2 linked regions of the Methylovirgula sp. 4M-Z18 genome follow. Each later gene encodes a partner of the first gene's protein in a complex. Links are inferred from orthologs where the notes say so. Each region holds a gene or a part of one and is shown in the gene's direction. Other genes may lie near its edges. The genes, in order: xseA and V9T28_RS07330.

Evidence for each region.
Region 2: the proteins of xseA (region 1) and V9T28_RS07330 are in contact, whole or in part, in a cryo-EM structure (PDB 8TXR), measured with the Escherichia coli proteins. The link is inferred for Methylovirgula sp. 4M-Z18 from one-to-one orthologs.

The regions. Positions count from the first base shown.
Region 1 is NZ_CP149574.1:3,432,965-3,439,368, forward strand. What follows is about bases 1,128-4,098. They hold xseA (exodeoxyribonuclease VII large subunit), read left to right. Parts: upstream 1,128-1,820; coding sequence 1,821-3,377; downstream 3,378-4,098. Other genes in these bases: V9T28_RS15965 (branched-chain amino acid aminotransferase), read left to right, coding at 1,128-1,672; V9T28_RS15975 (metallophosphoesterase family protein), read left to right, coding at 3,455-4,098. Outside these bases: V9T28_RS15955 (response regulator), read right to left, coding at 1-9; V9T28_RS15960 (MarR family winged helix-turn-helix transcriptional regulator), read right to left, coding at 86-613; more of V9T28_RS15965, read left to right, coding at 782-1,127; more of V9T28_RS15975, read left to right, coding at 4,099-4,195; V9T28_RS15980 (serine/threonine protein kinase), read left to right, coding at 4,200-5,606; ggt (gamma-glutamyltransferase), read left to right, coding at 6,056-6,404. UniProt on the Escherichia coli protein: Bidirectionally degrades single-stranded DNA into large acid-insoluble oligonucleotides, which are then degraded further into small acid-soluble oligonucleotides.
Region 2 is NZ_CP149574.1:1,605,865-1,612,079, reverse strand. The notes cover bases 1-2,782. They hold V9T28_RS07330 (exodeoxyribonuclease VII small subunit), read left to right. Parts: upstream 1-1,156; coding sequence 1,157-1,408; downstream 1,409-2,782. Other genes in these bases: V9T28_RS07320 (alpha/beta fold hydrolase), read left to right, coding at 2,314-2,782; V9T28_RS07325 (CGNR zinc finger domain-containing protein), read right to left, coding at 1,524-2,144; V9T28_RS07335 (RT0821/Lpp0805 family surface protein), read left to right, coding at 633-1,106; pdxH (pyridoxamine 5'-phosphate oxidase), read right to left, coding at 1-557. Outside these bases: more of V9T28_RS07320, read left to right, coding at 2,783-3,009; V9T28_RS07315 (alpha/beta fold hydrolase), read left to right, coding at 3,161-4,006; V9T28_RS07310 (FAD-binding oxidoreductase), read right to left, coding at 4,044-5,450; V9T28_RS07305 (2OG-Fe(II) oxygenase family protein), read left to right, coding at 5,728-6,215. UniProt on the Escherichia coli protein: Bidirectionally degrades single-stranded DNA into large acid-insoluble oligonucleotides, which are then degraded further into small acid-soluble oligonucleotides.

The DNA.
Region 1 (6,404 bases):
GGCGCTCATATATCCCTCAATGCGTTTCAAGGCGAATGCAACGGGCGTGGCAACGGCAAAACTACACCGCACAGCGCGTGCTTCGCTACTCTTCCTGCGTTCCCGCCCCCCAAACCAATCCCGCGACCTTGGTGCGCTCGTGCGGGTCGATCATCCCCAACAGGAAATTGATGACGGCGCCGCGGGCCTGCGGCCCCATTTCCTCCATCGCGCGGGCAAAACGGGTGGACTGCAATTGCGCCAAATCGAGGGCGAGCTTCTGCCCTTGGGGCGTCAGAAAGAGGAGGCGCTGGCGCCGGTCGGTCGCCCCGGCGCGCTGCTCGACATAGGCATGGTCGAGCAGTTCCTTGAGCACCCGGTTGAGGCTCTGCTTGGTGATTTTCAAAATGTCGAGCAGTTCGGCGATGGTCAGACCCGGCTGCCGGTTGACGAAATGCAGCACGCGGTGATGGGCGCGCCCGAACTTATAGGCCTCGAGCAGCCGGTCGGCGTCGCCGACAAAATCGCGATAGGCAAAAAAGAACAATTCGATCAGATCGTAGATCGGCGCCGTCTGGACCGGCAGGGGAGCCGGCCCTCCCCGCGACGAATTCTTTTGCCGTACTCCGTCCATCGATCGCTCCATGCCGCGCGCCGCCCGGTGCCCAGGAATCGCGCATGGCTCCTATACGTCAGCCATATTGACATATTTCATGCCAATTGTTACTCGTCAAGCACGCTGGACGAAACAAAGGAACCTGAAACTCGCCGGCGTCTTCACAGATCTTCCAAGGAGCCCCCTATGTCCATTCTGCCTTTTGATAAACGTGACGGCGTGATCTGGCTGGATGGCAAGCTCGTACCCTGGCAGGAGGCCAAGCTGCATGTGCTCAGCCACGGCCTGCATTATGGCTCTTCGGTGTTCGAGGGCGAGCGCGCCTATGGCGGCGTGATCTTCAAGTCGCGCGAACATTCCGAGCGCTTCCACCGTTCGGCCGAATTGCTCGATTTCAAAATTCCCTACACGATCGAGGAACTCGATGCCGCGAAAGCCTTGGTCGTGAAGACCAACGGCTTCGAGAGCTGCTATGTTCGCCCCGTCGCCTGGCGCGGCAGCGAGATGATGGCGGTCGCCGCGCAGAATGCGACCATTCACGTGGCGATCTGCACCTGGGATTGGCCGTCGATGTTCGACATCGCGCAAAAGATGAAGGGCATCCGCCTCGACATCGCCGACTACCGCCGCCCCGATCCGAAGACCGCGCCGTGCCATTCGAAGGCCGCCGGCCTCTATATGATCTGCACGATCTCCAAACACATCGCCGAGCGCAAAGGCTATGCCGATGCGATGATGCTCGACTGGCAGGGCCGCGTCGCCGAATGCACCGGCGCCAACATCTTCTTCACGAAGGACGGCGTCGTGCACACGCCGATCGCCGATTGCTTCCTGAACGGCATTACCCGTCAGACGGTGATCGATCTCGCCAAGCGCCGCGGCATCGATGTTATCGAGCGCCGCATCATGCCGGAGGAACTGGCGAGCTTTAACGAATGCTTCATCTGCGGCACAGGCGCGGAAGTGACGCCCGTCTCCGAGATCGGCCCGTATACATTCACGCCGGGCAATATCTCGCGCACACTGATCGAGGATTACACCGCCGAAGTGACGCCCAAGGCGGCGCAAGCTGCGTGATGTGTGCCACCGCACAGCCGACAAGGGGCGAAGCTGGCATCTTCTTGAACGTCAGCCCCCTCTGACACTCCCCGCACTCAAACGGCGCCTTCGGGCGCCGTTTTTTTGAGCGCTGGCTATACCCTTCAGAATCATTCATTCTGCCGACATGACCGATGCACCGAAATCCAATGTCGCGGAATATTCCGTCTCCGAACTCTCCGGCGCGCTGAAGCGCACGATCGAGAACGAATTCGGCTTCGTGCGGGTGCGCGGTGAAATTTCCGGCTATCGCGGCCCGCATTCGTCCGGGCACGTCTATTTCTCGATCAAGGACGCGAGTGCGAAGATCGACGCGGTGATCTGGAAAGGCGTGTTCGGCCGGATGCGCGTGCGGCCGGAGGACGGGATGGAGGTCATCGCGTCCGGCAAGATCACGACCTTTCCCGGCAAATCCTCCTACCAGATCATCGTCGAGCAGATCGAACCCGCCGGCGTCGGCGCGCTCATGGCACTGTTGGAGGAGCGGCGCAAGAAGCTCGCCGCCGAGGGCCTGTTCGATACGGCCCGCAAGCGGCCGATCCCCTATCTGCCGGAGGTGATCGGCGTCGTCACTTCGCCGACCGGCGCCGTCATCCGCGACATCATTCACCGCATCCAGGACCGCTTTCCGCGCCACGTCCTGGTCTGGCCGGTGCGGGTCCAGGGCGAGGGCAGCGCCCAGGAAGTGGCTGCCGCGATTCAGGGCTTCAACGCCCTGCCCGCGGCCGGCAACATCCGCCGCCCCGACGTGATCATCGTGGCGCGCGGCGGCGGCTCGCTTGAGGATCTGTGGGGCTTCAACGACGAGGCCGTGGCACGCGCGGCCGCGGCGAGCGACATTCCGTTGATTTCGGCGGTCGGCCACGAGACCGACTGGACCTTGATCGACCATGCCGCCGACCTGCGCGCCCCGACCCCGACCGGCGCCGCGGAAATGTGCGTGCCGGTGCGGGCGGAACTCCTCACCCAGCTTGCCGATCTGTCGCGCCGGCACGACGGCGCGATGCTGCGGCGCCTCGACCGGCTCAAGAGCGACCTGCGGGCCACCGCGCGCGCCCTGCCCTCCGGCGACGAGATCGTCGCCCTGCCGCGCCAGCGGCTGGATGCCGCGACCTCGAAGCTCGGCCACGCCCTGCGCGGCGGGCTCGACAAGCGTGCCCTGCTACTGCAGCGGGTAGGCGGACGCCTCGCCGGTCAATCGCCGCAGGTCCGCATGGCGCGGGCACGGGCGCATATGGACGGCCTCGTGCTGCGCCTGGAGCGGGCGCCGCGCCTCACCTTGCAGCAGCGCCAGGAGCGGCTCGCCACGCTCGCCGCGAGGCTCGTGACCGCCCTGCAGGCCCGGACCGCGCGGGCGAGCCTCGAAATCGGCAACCGCAGGCAGCGGCTCGACTCCGTGCAGGGCCGCCTGCACAACGCCTTCCGCACCGCGCTGCAGCGCCGGCAGACGCAGCTCGACCACACGATGAAGCTGCTCGCCTCCTACGATTGGCGCGACGTGCTGAAGCGCGGTTATGCGGTGGTGCGCGATGCCGAGGAAAACCCGGTGACGAGCGCGAAAACCTTGAGCGACGGCGCCCGCTTCAACGTGCAATTCGCCGACGGCCGGGTGAGCGCAGTGGCGGGTGGAAAAGGACGCCCGCACAAAGCGAAGACTGAACGCGAGCAGGGATCGCTGTTTTGAACCCCTTCTTGCCACGCTTGCTTTAGCCTGCCAAGCGTGGTGTGCTACCGCAAAACGAAATCGCGCCACGACCACGCATGCTCATCGCCCTCCTCGCAGACATCCATGGCAACCGGGAAGCCTTCGACGCATGCCTTGATGATGCTTATACGCAAGGCGCGGATCACTTCGCCTTTCTCGGCGATCTCGTCGGCTATGGCGCCGATCCGTCCTATATCGTTGATCAAGCCGCGCAGATGGTTGGGGAGGGCGCGCTCGCCATCCTCGGCAATCATGATGCGGCCGTCGATGAGGGCGGGTACGGCATGAACGAGCACGCCCGCGCCGCCATCGATTGGACCCGCGCACATCTGGACCGCGAGCAGCGCGCGTTTCTCAAAGCCTTGCCGGTGCAGCACCGCGTGAAGGACGTGCTCTATGTGCATGCGGATGCGTCCGCACCAGAGGAATGGCATTATGTGATGTCGCAGCGCGAGGCGGAGATCAGCCTGAATGCGACCGACGCGACCGTCACGTTCTGCGGCCACGTGCATCGCCCGCAACTCTACACGATGGCGCCGCGCAAGCTGCCCTGCAGCTTCACGCCGAAAGGCAGCGTGCCGATCCCGCTTGCGGGCAACCGCAAGTGGCTCGCCGTCATGGGCGCGGTCGGCCAGCCGCGCGACGAAAACCCCGGCGCCGCTTACGGCCTGTTCGACGATGCGAAAAAGCTCCTGACGTTCCGCCGCGTCCCTTACGACATCGAGACGGCGGCGGAAAAAATCCGCCGCGCTGGCCTGCCGGCGATCTTGAGCGCGCGCCTCTTTATCGGGCGTTGACGCGATGCGTCCCTATCAACTCGAAACCGGCGCCGAGATCGACGGCTTCCGCATCGGCAAAAAATTGCATCAAGGCGGCATGGCCAGCGTCTGGAGCGTTTCGCGCGACGACATCGACTTTCCGATCATCATGAAAGTGCCGATCATTGCCGACGGCGACGACGCGACCAGCATCGTCGGTTTCGAAATGGAGCAGATGATCCTGCCGCATTTGCAAGGCGCGCATGTGCCGCGTTTCGTAGCGCAAGGCGATTTCACCGCCCAGCCTTATCTCGTGATGGAGCGCATCGAAGGCCCTTCGCTGCTGCCCAAGCTCGCGCATGTGCCACTGCCCGTCGCTGAGGTCACGGACATCGGCGTGCGTATCGCGACAGCGCTGTCCGATCTGCATCGCCAGCGCGTACAGCATCTCGATTTGAAGCCGTCCAACATCATGCTGCGCCCCAGCGGCGAAGTGGTTTTCATCGATTTTGGTTTGTCGCGGCACCACGACCTGCCCGATCTGCTGCAAGAGGAATTCCGGCTGCCGATGGGCACCGGCCCGTATATCGCGCCGGAGCAACTGGCGCATGTGCGCAGCGATCCGCGCAGCGATATTTTTGCGCTCGGCGTTCTGCTCTACTTTTTCGCCACCGGCACGCGGCCCTTCGGCAACCCGCAAGGCAGCGGCGCCTTGCGGCGGCGGCTGTGGCACGATCCGGCGCCGCCGCGCGCCCTGAAAAAGGACGTTCCGCCCTATCTGCAAGAGGTCATTCTGCATTGCCTCGAAATCGAGGCCGATGACCGCTATCAGAACGCGGCGCAGATCGCATTCGACCTGTCGCATCCCGATCAATTGCAACTGACGACGCGGGCAGAACGCTTGGCGCGCAGCGGTTTTATCACGCGCTGGCAGCGCCGGGTGAAAGCCATGGGCTGGGAGCCGAAGGAACCGCTCTCGATCGAGTCGCCCGCACAATCGGCACCGATCATCCTCACGGCCGTCGATTTATCGCCCGGCATGGAGCCTTTGGCCGAGGCCATTCGCGCCATGGCGGCACGGCTCGTGAAAACCATGCCGCTCGCGCGGCTTGCCTGCATCAATATTCTGCGCACCCATCGCATCGGCATCGACTATGTGATCGACGAACAGGGCCGCAACCTTCACGTCACCCGGCTCGTCGCGCTCAAAGGCTGGGCGCAGCCGTTGAAACTCGACACGGCGCGGATCACGTTTCATGTCTTGGAGGCGCCGGATCCGGCGGCGGCCATTATCGATTTCGCCAAGACCAATCATGTCGATCAGATCATCATCGGCGCACGCGGTTCCTCGACCTTGCGCCGCTATCTCGGCAGCGTTTCCGCGCAGGTTGTGGCCGAAGCGCCGTGTACCGTTATTGTGGTGCGTGCGCAGGGACAGAGCGAGAGCTAAGACTGGCCGCGCTTGGCTCGGATCCATGACTTTTTGGAAAAATGTCCGCGATGATTGCGCGCGACTCCTTCTCCCAGAGGGAGAAGGTGGCTTGCGAAGCAAGACGGATGAGGGGACCTTCTCGCGAGAGTAGCCAAAGCAAGACTCCAGCCAATGATGATTCCGAGTCCCCTCATCCGTCACGCTTTGCGTGCCACCTTCTCCCTATGGGAGAAGGACGCGCACAATCGTTGCGGGCAAATTTCCCCAGCGGCTGTGGATCGCGTTCGGAACTACATTGCGGCCTTCTTATAGATCAAAGCTTCCATGCCCTCCGCGATTTGCCCCCGCGCGCAATTTCATATTAGGCTGGCACAGGATACCGGCGCAGAGCTGCCCGCACTCATTCCAGGGAGAGATGCATGACCGACGATGCCCCGCATTCGCCGACAACAAATCCGTTGCGAAGGATGAAACACTTTCTTGCCGCCGCATGCATGATGACGCTTGCCCCAACGCTCGGCATGGCGGCATCGGTTCCCGCTGTTGAAGCGCCGCATGGCATGGTCGTGTCGTCGCAACATCTCGCCTCCGACATCGGCGCGCAAATTCTCGCGCAAGGCGGCAATGCGATCGATGCCGCGGTCGCGGTCGGTTATGCCGAAGCGGTCACCAACTCTTGCTGCGGCAATATCGGCGGCGGCGGTTTCATGGTGATTCATATCGCCAAGGACGATCACGACACGTTCATCAACTTCCGCGAAAAAGCTCCGGCCGCAGCGACCAAGAATATGTATCTCGATGCGCAGGGCAATGTGG
Region 2 (6,215 bases), 1.8 Mb from region 1 along the record:
GCCCGATCATGGAGGCGGAAGGCACCGTTCTTCCAGAATTCAAGGTAGAGCGGCTTCACGCGGTACCCAATCCAGTATTCCGGCCGCGGCACGGCGCCAATTGCATATTTGGCGGCATATTTCGCCACCGCCTTTTCCAGAGCGAAACGGCTCTCGAGCGGCCGCGATTGCTGGCTGGCCCAGGCACCGATCCGTGAATCGCGCGGGCGACTCTCAAAGTAAGCGTCAGATTCGGATGTGGTTACTTTTTCCACAATGCCGCGCACCCGCACCTGGCGGCGCAAGCTCTTCCAATGGAACAGCAATGCGGCCTGCATGTTCTCGGCCAATTCATGGCCTTTGGCACTTTCGGAATTTGTATAAAAAACAAACCCTTGCGAATCATGCGCCTTCAACAGCACCATGCGCACGTCGGGCAGGCCATCAATGCCGGCTGTCGCCAAAGCCATCGCTTCCGGATCGTTCGGTTCGCTGAGTCTGGCCTCGGCAAACCAGGATTCGAACAGATCAAAGGGGTTCTGCACCTCGGTAAAGTCACCGCTCTTTAACTCGTTCAAGGTCTAATCCTTACCGTTGTGTAACGTCGCCCGCGCGCTGAAGGACACGCGGGTGAAGTATATAGGATTGCTCCATTGACCGCACAGGTATTTTCTCCTGCGATACGCGCCGTCGCGGCGCGCCGAGCGGCCAAATTACTGGCCGGGCTCGGCTTTTGCGCTTGTTTAGTCAGCTGTTCTGTTTCGATTCCGGTTGCCGGGTTTTCTTCCGAGGACAAAGACGACGTAACGGGCTCCATTCAAAAACCGGCCTCACCGTTGAGCCATGTCCTGAACGAGGAGGACTGGCGCCGCGCCTATGCGGCGATGAGCGTAGCCCTCGACCCGCAAGGGAACGGCGCCGCGGTGCATTGGGACAACCCGGAAAGCAAGGTGAAGGGCTCGTTCACGCCGGTCGCCCTCGCCTACCCGCGCGACGACAAGATCTGCCGCGCCTTCATCGCCGACGTCACAACGCCGGAAACAGAGCAGCAATTGCAAGGACTTGGCTGCCGAGACAAGGCGGGGAACTGGGACGTCTCCGGCGTCAGGCCGTGGAAAAAGGCCTGAGCCGGAAAATAGTGATATAAGGGGCGCCGAATCTTAAAATCGGAACTCCCATGACCGCAAAGCCCGCCAATGACATCGCCAGCCTGAAATTCGAACAGGCCATGGCGGAACTCGAAAGCATCGTCTCGCGCCTCGAGCGCGGCGATATTCCGCTTGAGGAGTCGATCACCGCCTACGAGCGCGGCGAGGCCCTGAAGAAACATTGCGACCAATTGCTGAAAAGCGCCGAAATGCGAATCGAGAAGATCACGCTCGGCCCGGATGGCAAACCGAAGGGAACGGAGCCGCTCGACGTGGGGTGATTGCATTGTCATGCAGGCGCAGCATGATCACGCAAAGGGCCTTCGATAGATTGCGCGACGGCGACGTCGGAAAAAGGAAAGTCGGGTGGAGCGGAGGCGGCATTTTACGCTGTCATTAACGCCCCTTGAGGCGCTCCCGATGGGCGGTCTGCTTGGCGCGATTCCCGCACAGAGCCATGCTGCACCACCGCCGCCTGTGGCCGCGCGTGTGATCGGCAAATAGAAGCGTGCAGGCGACGCCTTCGCAAGCCTTCACGTTCGAGAAATCCTCGGTGCACACGAAACGAGCCAATGTCTCGCCGATCGGGAGCAGCAGCGCCTCAGGCGAGCGCCACTTGCGCGTGGTTTGAAGCTCGAGCGAAGCCTTTCCGTCTGCGTTCCGCTTTGCAATCCGATTGAAAGCTTCGTCGCGTTCAAGCAGGCGATTCAGGGGTTTCAATTCGTCCAAAACATTTCCCGCGAGCGGTCGCCCCTTGTGCTTTCCGACAAAGCCCCTGAACCATTCGCGCAGGCTTCTTGCCTGGTCCGCCACCCTGTCGAGTTCTCCGGGAAGCGCCTGCGCCCGAATGGCGGTAAGCGCGTCGGAGGGCACGAGCCGCGCCTGCTCCAGCCAATTCACCAGCCCCTCTCCGTCTTCGATCCAGTCGATTGCGGTGTCGACCGGCGTGGCGATCGAATTCAGAAAATCCAGGCCCGGCGCATCGCCGACAAAGATCGCGGGAGGGCGGCTCGTCATCACAACTCCTGTTCTGGTCGCAGCGCCATCCGTATATCGGCGACCCGCAGAACCATCGGCAACAAATAACCTCTCCAAAAGCTATTGACAAGTTACGCTTCGAATGAGTAACCTGATTAAAGACAATAAATGGGTTACACCTTTCAGCCAACTTCATAGGAGAGCGCCGATGTCATCGAGCCGCACGAGTGTCGTCCTCGTTCATGGAGCGTGGGCGGATGGGTCGAGTTGGGCCAAGGTGATAGAGCGCCTTGCCAGAGGCGGCATCACGGTCGTTGCCGCTCCCTTGCCACTCACGTCTTTCGCGGACGATGTCGCCGCGCTCCATCGTACGCTGGAGCGCGTGGCGGGGCCGGTCGTTCTCGTTGGCCATGCCTATGCCGGCGCAGTCATCGCCGCAGTCCGAGACGAAAAGATTAAGGAATTGGTTTATATTGCGGCGCTGGCCCCGGACGAAGGCGAAACGGTCGCCGATGTCTTCTATCGTGGCGAGCCTCACCCGCAAGCTCCCAAGCTGGCACCGGACGAGCATGGACTGATCTATCTGCCACACAAGGCGTTCGGTGCGGCATTCGCGCAGCACGCAAGTGCCGATGAGCTTGCGGTGCTTGCTGCCGTGCAGCGGCCGATATCACCAGCTTGCATCACGGTCGCGATGGAGCGTCCCCTGTGGAAGGATCGCCCAGCTTGGTTCCTGGTGGCGGAGCACGATCGCATGATCGCCGCTGGCAATCAGCACTTCATGGCCAAGCGGATGAAAGCGCGCACGCGCTCGCACCCGGTTGATCACACGCCTCTTGTGACCGCTCCAGCAATTGTCGTCGACATTATACGGGACGCAATCGGCGACGCCGTCACAGGCTGAGCCCCGCCTTCATCCGGGCAACCGCGGCGAGCGATGAGAATGCTCAACGCTTTGCCGCGCCTTGCTCTTCTACGTGCGGCCGACAACCTTCTGCCGCCTCGCGGCCATAACCTGTCTAGTGATCACCAAAAAGTTAAAAAGGAGACGCAACATGACCTCGATCAGCTATCGCACTGCCAACGTGGACGGTTTCAACATTTTTTATCGCGAAGCAGGCGCGCAAAGCGCTCCTAAACTGTTGCTGCTGCATGGATTTCCGAGCGCGGGCCACATGTTTCGCGACCTCATCCCCCTGTTGGCAGACCATTTTCATATCGTTGCCCCGGACCTGCCGGGCTTCGGCAAGTCCGACATGCCTGGGAGCGGCTACACGTTCGACCGGATGGCGGCGACGATCGACCGCTTCACCGAGATTATCGGGTTCGACCGTTACGCCCTCTATGTCTTCGACTATGGCGCACCGACAGGCTTCCGTCTCGCGGTCAAACACCCGGATCGGATCACGGCGATCATTTCCCAGAACGGCAACGCCTACGAGGAAGGCTTGGGCAATGGATGGAACCCAATCCGCGCCTATTGGCGGGATGCCTCAGAGGCCAATCGCCAGGCCCTGAAGGCCTTCCTGAAACCCGAGACTACCATCATGCAATATACCCACGGCGTTGCCGATCCAGCGGCGGTCTCACCCGACGGCTACTCGCTCGACAATTTTTATCTGGCGCGACCTGAAGCCTCCGAGGTGCAGCTTGACCTGATGGGAGATTACAAGAGCAACGTCGCGCTTTATCCCGCTTTTCAGACCTATTTCCGCACCCATCGGCCGCCCTTTCTGGCGACGTGGGGCAAGAACGACCCATTCTTCCTGCCGGCTGGCGCCGAAGCCTTCAAGCGGGATATGCCGGACGCAACCGTGCGCTTCTTCGACACCGGACATTTCGCGCTGGAGACCCACGCTGTCGAGATCGCGGCGGCGATCCGCGATTTCCTGCTCCGATGATGGTCACGCGTCGCGCCCCTCGGGCTGGCGCGGCACGCTACAAGACCTTCCCCGGATTCATAATGCCCTTGGGATCCAGGGCTTTCTTGATCGCGCGCATCACATCGAGCGCCGTCGGATCTTTGACCGCCGGCAGAAGATCGCGTTTCAATTGACCGATGCCGTGCTCGGCCGAAATCGAGCCGTGATAGCGTGCCACGACGCCATGCACGATTGCATTGATCTCATACCAGCGCGCAACGAAGGCTTGTTTGTCGGCGCCGACGGGTTGCGACAGATTGAAATGGATATTGCCGTCGCCCAGATGACCGAATGGCACGAGGCGGCCGCCGGGGACCGCCTTGAGCACCGCGGCTGAGGCCTCGTCGATAAAATCCGGCACGCTCGCGATCGGCACTGACACGTCATGCTTGATAGATCCGCCTTCGAGACGCTGCACTTCCGACATGTCCTCGCGCAGCGCCCAGAATTGCTTTGCCTGGTCCAATGACGCTGCCAAGGCCGCGTCCTCGATGATCCCCTGCTCCAGCGCGGCCTCAAGCACGGCATTCATCGTGTCGGCGACACCGTCGCGCCGCTGGGCGGTGAGTTCCAGCAGCACGTACCATTTGTGCGGCTCAGTCAGTGGGTCGCGCGCGCTCGCCACGTGGCGCAGCACGTATTCGATGCCGATGCGGGGGATAAGTTCGAAAGTGTGGATCGCGTTGCCGGCCTCCTCGTGCGCAAGCTGCAGGAGTTTCAAGGCATGATGGGGATCTGCAAGACCGACGAAGGCTGTCTCGATGGATTGCGGGCGCGGGAACAATTTCAGCACGGCGGCCGTGATGACGCCAAGCGTTCCCTCGGATCCAACGAAGAGATCCTTCAGATCGTAGCCCGTATTGTCCTTCTTGAGCTTGCTGAGCGACGAAAGAACGCGCCCGTCGCTCAGCACCGCTTCGACGCCGAGCACCAATTCGCGCGTGTTGCCATAAGCAATGACCGCCGTGCCGCCCGCATTGGTCGCGAGATTGCCGCCGATCGTGCACGAGCCCTCGGAGGCGAGCGAGAGCGGAAACAGCCGTCCGGCTTTTTCGGCCGCCTGCTGAACCTCGGCAAGGGTCATGCCGGCCTCCACCACCATCGTGTTGGAGGCAAGATCGACTTCGCGCACCTCGCGTAACCGCGCGAGCGAAAGGATCAGTTGCCGCCCCGAAGTGTCCGGGATCTGCCCGCCGACGAGGCCGGTGTTGCCACCCTGCGGCACGACCGCCGTGTCGGTCTCATGGCACAGGGCAACGACAGCCGCGACCTCCGCGGTATTGGCGGGCCGCGCAATCGCCAACGCCTTGCCATGATATAGGCCGCGCCGCTCGACGAGATAAGGCTCCATATCCTGCGCATCGGTCACGATATGCTGGGCGCCGATCAGGCTGGCGAGACGGTCTAAAAAAGCGGCCGGCATGGATGGACACCTCCCGTTGTGTGTTAGCCCTAAGCCTGTGACAAAGAGCGGGCCCTGAATCAAGCGGCGCAACCGAGGCCACAAGGCTCCGGCGAAACAGACAACCGACAATTTACGGCGCCATCTCTACATTTTGCAGCTTCCGGCGTCGGCAGCTTGCGAAAATATACGGAACATCGATGCTTTGTCATACGGCACGAATTTTGTATATTGGTCCATCCGAACCTGCCCGGCCGCCGCGCCGGCGCGCAAGCATGAACCAGACTTAGGAATGGTTATGACATATCTCGAAATGGAAAAGCTCGAAGCAACACCGTTGCAGCATGACCCTTATGATTTCCTCATCCTTGAGAATTTCATCAAGCCCGAGCAATTCAAAGCGGTGAGCGCCGATTTTCCGAAAGTTCCCGGCGCAGGCTCGCATCCGCCGAGCGACCTCACCATCTCCGGCCATTTCAAGGCCCTGATGGACGAGCTCAATGGCCCCGACTTCCGCCATGCGGTGGAGCGCAAGTTCAACATCGACCTGACCGACAAGCCCACCATGTATACGGTGCGCGGCTTCGTGCGCGAAAAGGACGGTGGCATCCATACGGATTCGACGACCAAGATCATCACAGTTCTTCTCTACATGAACGAAGGCTGGGAAGCCGAAGGCGGCCGGTTGCGCCTGCTGCGCTCCGGCGACAGCCTGGAAAATCCGGTGGCCGAAGTGCCGCCGAACGGCGGCACGCTCCTGATGTTCCGCCGCGCCGACAATTCCTG